2 linked regions of the Hydrogenovibrio crunogenus genome follow. The protein of the gene in region 1 interacts with the protein of each later gene in a pairwise test. Links are inferred from orthologs where the notes say so. Each region holds a gene or a part of one and is shown in the gene's direction. Other genes may lie near its edges.

What was found.
Region 2: the proteins of GHNINEIG_RS04280 (region 1) and def interact in binary tests that used the Escherichia coli proteins (3 or more experiments, as listed by UniProt). The link is inferred for Hydrogenovibrio crunogenus from one-to-one orthologs.

What each region holds. Positions count from the first base shown.
Region 1 is NZ_CP032096.1:904,530-907,789, forward strand. Bases 27-2,957 are described here. They hold GHNINEIG_RS04280 (aspartate-semialdehyde dehydrogenase), read left to right. Parts: upstream 27-946; coding sequence 947-1,969; downstream 1,970-2,957. Other genes in these bases: GHNINEIG_RS04270 (M23 family metallopeptidase), read left to right, coding at 27-514; GHNINEIG_RS04275 (bactofilin family protein), read left to right, coding at 436-936; truA (tRNA pseudouridine(38-40) synthase TruA), read left to right, coding at 1,975-2,763; GHNINEIG_RS04290 (phosphoribosylanthranilate isomerase), read left to right, coding at 2,774-2,957. Also shown: more of GHNINEIG_RS04270, read left to right, coding at 1-26; more of GHNINEIG_RS04290, read left to right, coding at 2,958-3,260.
Region 2 is NZ_CP032096.1:209,871-212,927, reverse strand. Bases 275-3,002 are described here. They hold def (peptide deformylase), read left to right. Parts: upstream 275-1,247; coding sequence 1,248-1,757; downstream 1,758-3,002. Other genes in these bases: rsmB (16S rRNA (cytosine(967)-C(5))-methyltransferase RsmB), read left to right, coding at 2,696-3,002; fmt (methionyl-tRNA formyltransferase), read left to right, coding at 1,754-2,692; dprA (DNA-processing protein DprA), read right to left, coding at 275-1,181. Also shown: GHNINEIG_RS00925 (response regulator), read left to right, coding at 1-48; more of dprA, read right to left, coding at 45-274; more of rsmB, read left to right, coding at 3,003-3,057. UniProt on the Escherichia coli protein: Removes the formyl group from the N-terminal Met of newly synthesized proteins. Requires at least a dipeptide for an efficient rate of reaction. N-terminal L-methionine is a prerequisite for activity but the enzyme has broad specificity at other positions.

The sequences.
Region 1 (3,260 bases):
TGGACGACCTGTTAAAAAATATCAAGGTGTGAGCAGTAGTTTTGGCTGGCGGATTCACCCAGTTAAGGGGACGAAGGAATTTCATCGGGGAATTGATTATCGTGGTAAGCGTGGTGATGGTGTTATTGCCACGGCTAGCGGCACGATTGAATACGCAGGCTACCATAAAAGAAGTGGTTATGGGCGTTTGATTATCATTTCCCACGATAATGGGTTTAAGACACTATACGGACACATGAGTAAATTGCATGTGAAAACCGGTCAGGTGGTTAAAAAAGGAGAGCTTATTGGTGAAATTGGTTCTTCCGGATTGTCTTCAGGACCTCACTTGCATTATGAGGTGAGTTTTGTGCAGCGTAAACTGAATCCAGTGCCATTTATTAACTGGGATTTAAAACATTATGATGAAATATTTAAAAAGGTAAAAGGTGTGCCATGGGGATCTTTAAGTCAGGTGGTTCAAAATCGCGTCCAGCAGGTGGAAAAACAATTATTGCTGCGGGATGTAAAATAAATGGTGAAATTAAAGACCTAGATGGTGCTCTGCATATCGATGGCCATATTGATGGTGTCGTTGAAACGGACTACGATGTTTCTATCGGTGATGAAGGAATCGTTACTGGACTGATTAAAGCAAAGACCATTGTTGTCAGCGGTACTTTGGAAGGCAAGGTGGCGTGTGAAAGTATTGATATCCTTGCCACAGGCAAGCTCTTGGGCGAAGTGGTTTGTGGAGAGATGATGATTGAGTCCGGTGGTAAGTTCATTGGTGAAAGCCGTGAGCTGACAGAAGGCGGGTTGATTGTCAGCTTTCCGGAAAATGAAAAACAAAAATTAGAGAATCAGGCAAGATCGGTTGTTGAAATGATTAAAAATCAAGCTTCCATAATGGATGATCTACAACCCTCTGAAGCCGAAGCAGTAAAAAGCAAGTAAAGGGAAAAATATGACAAAGCAGTATGATATTGCCGTTGTAGGTGCAACGGGTGCCGTAGGTGAAACAATTTTAAAAGTACTTGAAGAGCGTAATTTCCCAGTTCGTAATTTATATCCGCTGGCCAGTAGTCGTTCTGCAGGTAAAAAGCTGGAATTTAATGGCGGTTGGGTTGAGATTCAGGACTTGGCAACGTTTGATTTTTCAAAAGCCCAAATCGGATTGTTCTCACCAGGTGCCAGTGTTTCTAGAGAATATGCGCCAAAAGCTGCGGCGGCAGGATGTATTGTTGTCGATAATACCTCGGAATTTCGTTACGACGAAGACATTCCCTTAGTGGTCCCAGAAGTCAACCCTGATGCGGTTGCTGGGTATAAAAATCGAGGCATTATTGCCAACCCTAACTGTTCAACCATTCAGATGATGGTTGCGTTAAAACCTATTTATGATGCTGTCGGGATTGAGCGTATCAATGTATCAACGTATCAAGCAGTTTCTGGCTCCGGTAAAGAAGCGATTGATGAATTGGCAACACAAACAGCTAATTTGTTGAATATGAAGCCGGTTGAGGCAAAAGTTTATCCTAAGCAGATTGCCTTTAACTGTATTCCTCAAATCGATGTGTTCCAAGATAATGGTTACACAAAAGAAGAAATGAAAATGGTTTGGGAAACGAAAAAGATCATGGAAGATGAATCGATTCTTGTTAACCCAACGGCTGTGCGTGTCCCGGTATTTTTCGGTCACAGCGAAGCCATCCATTTAGAAACAAAAGAAAAAATCACAGCAGAGCAAGCGAAAGAGCTGTTCAAAAAATCTGACGGAATCGTTCTTATTGATGAGCATGTTGATGGCGGATACCCGACAGCTGTTACTGATGCTGCGGATACGAACCCAGTTTATGTTGGACGTGTGCGTGAAGACATTTCTTTTGAGAAAGGTTTGAATCTATGGGTTGTGGCGGATAATGTCCGTAAGGGTGCCGCTACAAATACAGTTCAAATTGCTGAGCTGTTGATCAAAGATCATATCTAATAGACATGGCTTTATTGGCGATTGGTATTGAATACCAAGGCACCGCCTATTGTGGTTGGCAGCATCAGAAACATTGTGATTCTGTTCAGCAGCAACTTGAAAAGGCATTATCTTATATCGCCGATGAACCGATTGGTTTGAATTGTGCAGGTCGAACAGATACGGGGGTGCATGCAATCGGTCAGGTTGCGCATTTTGAAACGGCTGTTAATCGGCCGGATAAAGCTTGGATTCAAGGCGTTAATACCCGGTTACCCAGTGATATTCGGGTAACCTGGGTGAAAATGATGCCTGAAGACTTTCATGCACGTTTTTCTGCTATTGCTCGACAATACCGGTATGTCATCTTTAACCGTCCTGTTCATTCTGCCATTTTAGCCAATCGTGTGACCTGGGAGAATCGTCCCTTAGATGTGGAAAAAATGCACATTGCCGCTCAGGGGTTATTAGGTGAAAATGATTTTTCATCTTTCCGTGCCTCAGGTTGCCAAGCCTCTCACGCCAATCGTAATGTGCAGTCTTTGCAGGTTTCACGTCAAGGCAATTTTGTCTTTGTTGATATTCAAGCCAATGCTTTTTTACATCATATGGTTCGAAACATTGTCGGTACCTTGATGGAAGTAGGGCGGTTGGAGAAACCGGTCGAGTGGGTGTTGGAATTGTTAAAAAAACAAGATCGAACTCAGGCCGGTATGACAGCGCCAGCGGAGGGTTTGTATTTTGTGAATGCTTTGTATCCGGAATCGTTCCAGCTCCCTCAGGTTGTTTTGGATGAGCTGCTTTGGCAAGCCTAAAAAGAGTTAGATGATGCAAAATAGAACGCGTGTTAAAATTTGCGGCATTACGAACATAACGGATGCGACAACTGCCGTTCAGGCAGGGGCTGACGCACTGGGGTTCGTCTTTTATGACAAAAGTCCTAGAGTCGTGACAATTGACCAGGCCTGGGCGGTTTTTGAAAAACTGCCGGCTTTTGTTACTACGACTGCGCTGTTTGTGAATCCGGATGTCTCTTTGGTTGAAAAAGTTATCAAAGATTTGAAGATAGACTTGTTGCAGTTTCATGGAGATGAGTCCCCTGCATTTTGCGATCAATTTTCGAGACCTTATATAAAAGCGGTTCGGATGCAGGCGGAAACGGATTTGGAACAATTGGCTGTTCAATATGCTTCGAGCCAAGGGTTGCTACTTGATACTTATGTTAAAGGTGTTCCTGGCGGAACAGGAGCGGCCTTCAATTGGAACTGGGTGGCACCTGAAAGACGGCTGAATGTGACGCTGCCTGTTATTT
Region 2 (3,057 bases), 690 kb from region 1 along the record:
GAAGGTGGTCGTAAGGTCAGCTGCAAAACCGCCCAGTTAAAGATTTAAGTCAAACGACGCCATCTTCCGGCCGATAAGGCCTCTATTCGACCATCCAATTCCAACATCAGCAATTGACTCTGAATATCCGATACAGGAAGCTTACTGAGTACAGCCAACTCATCCAAGCCGATAGGATCAAATTCAATATAACGCAAAAGATTCCCCGGTTCTTCCTCTTTATTTTTTTCGTTATACGGTGCCTCTTGCGCATTAGAGGGAGCATTTAAGGATAATTGTAAAATGGCGGATAGTTCTTCCAAAATGTCTTGTCCTGATTCCACCAATTTTGCTCCTTGTCGAATCAACTGGTGACATCCTTTTGCCTGGGGATTATTAATAGAACCCGGCACGGCGAACACTTCCCGATCTTGTTCAACAGCGGTTCTAGCGGTAATCAGCGACCCACTTTTCAATGCCGCTTCGACGACCAAAGTGCCGACGCTGAGTCCGGAAATAATACGGTTACGTTGTGGAAAAAAATGGGCCATGGGTTTGGTGCCCAGAGGGTATTCTGATACAAGTGCGCCATTTTGGGCAATTTGACGTGCAAGTTCTCGGTTTGCTGCTGGGTAAACCCGATCGAGCCCGGTTGCAACCACCGCGACCGTTGTGCCTTGCATCCCGTCCGAGTTTGAAGCCTCTGCTTGCAAAGCACCGTCATGAGCCGCTTTATCAATACCCGACGCCAACCCACTGGTGATTGTTAACCCGACACTGGCCAGATACTGTGCAAAGTCCATGGCCGTTAAGCGTCCCTGTTTAGAAGCATTCCGACTGCCGACAATCGCCAATTGAGGTTCGGAGAGCAAACTGACATCCCCTCTGACATAAAGCAAAATCGGTGGGTCTGAAATACGTTTCAGTAACTCAGGGTAGCTCGCATCTTCTAACGTCAAAATGGTTTGTTCCGGCTGATGTGACCAAGTAACAGCCTCAGAGATAAGAACGTCATTGCCAGGGTCGAACAAACGCTCAAGCTGTTTAGGCGTTAATAATTGACTCGATTGCCAACTCGCTTGCGAGGCAGCCATCGCTTGTGAGATACTGCCGAAATAAGATGTAATTTGAGGCAATTGCTTTGCATTGACGCGCGCAAAGTGTAATAAAAGCCAGTCATGCAAGTTGTCTAAATCAGACATAGGTGACTCAATCCGCTATAATTTAGGGTCATTCATTCAAAACGTTAAAAAAGTATACCTTGTATTATGGATAAACTCGATATTGTTCTCTACCCTGATGAAGGATTAAGAGAGGTTTGCAAGCCCGTTCCTGAAATGACAGACGAACTGGACAAGCTCATAGATGAGATGTTTTACACCATGTATGATGCACCGGGAATCGGCTTAGCCGCGCCTCAAGTAGCCGTACAGCAACGCTTGATTGTGGTTGACATCTCTGAAACCAAAGACGAACCCATTGCTTTATTGAACCCGGAAATCGTCAAAACCGCAGGCAAAATCACTTGGGAGGAAGGCTGTCTTTCTATCCCGGGGATTTATGCAAAAGTCGACCGACCCTCAGACATACTGGTTCGTGGCATGGATCGAGATGGCAAAACGATCGAATTCGAAGCCAACGAACTGTTAGCGGTATGCATTCAACATGAAATTGATCATTTAAACGGCAAATTGTTTATTGATCATCTTTCTGGATTAAAGCGAACCCGGGCGATTCAAAAATTTAAAAAAGAAATGGCAGTACAAGCAAACTCATGACACAGCCCCTTAGAATCATTTTCGCCGGCACGCCGGACTTTTCGGTGCCCCCCCTTAAAACCTTGATTGACTCCGAGCATGAAGTGGTGGCGGTTTACACCCAACCCGACCGACCGGCAGGACGAGGTCGGAAACTCACTGCCAGCCCCGTGAAACAGACCGCGTTAGAGCACGGCATTCCTGTTTACCAACCTATGTCACTCAAAACGCCTGAAGCGCAAGCGGAATTAGAAGCGCTTCAGGCCGATGTGATGATTGTGGTGGCGTATGGCCTAATACTTCCCAAAGCCGTTTTAGACATGCCTAAATATGGCTGTTTAAACATTCACGCCTCGATTTTACCTCGATGGCGGGGTGCGGCCCCCATTCAGCGTGCAATTCAAATGGGGGACGCTGAAACGGGTGTGACCATTATGCAAATGGATGTGGGACTGGATACTGGAGATATGCTCACCATCTTAAAAACCCCCATCATGCCCGAAGATACCGCACAAACCTTACATGATCGTTTAAGTGCGCTAGGATGTGACGCACTGATGACAACATTGAATGACCTACAAGCCGGCAACCTGTCTCCTGTCCAACAAGATGAAAGCCAAGTCACCTATGCTGAAAAGCTCAATAAAGCGGAGGCCGAGATTGATTGGCAGGCCTCCGCACAGACTTTAGCTCGTCAAGTACAAGCCTTTAATCCTTGGCCGGTTGCGTTTACGCAATACCAAGGCCAACCTTTGCGTATCTGGCAAGCTGAAATCGGCGATGCTTCAACCCAAAAATCACCAGGTCTGGTCGTTTCTGTCAGCAAAGCAGGGATGGAAGTCGCCACTGGCAAAGGGTCATTATTGATTAAACAAGTGCAACCTTCAGGTAAAAAAGCCATGCCCGCTTATGACTTTGCGCAAGCGCGTCAGCTGATTGGCCAAACATTAGGATAAACCATGGCCGTTAACAGTCGTTATATCGCTTTAAAAATTTGCTTAACCGTCATTGAACATGGCCGTTCTTTAAGCCAATCGTTAGCTGAAGGCTTAGCGCAATTCAGCGATCGACGAGAACGCGCTTTTACTCAAAACTTGGTGTTGGGTACGCTACGTTGGCAAGACCGGTTGGAAGCCATTCGAAGCCATTTATTAAAAAAACCGTTAAAGGCCAAGGATGAAGATGTTAATCAGCTTATCTTGTTAGGACTCTATCAAATTCTGTATATGGATACCCCGGAGCATGCAGCGGTTTCTGAAACTGTTAATCTTACCAAGTCACTGAAAAAGCCTTGGGCAAGAGGTCTCATCAACGGAGTATT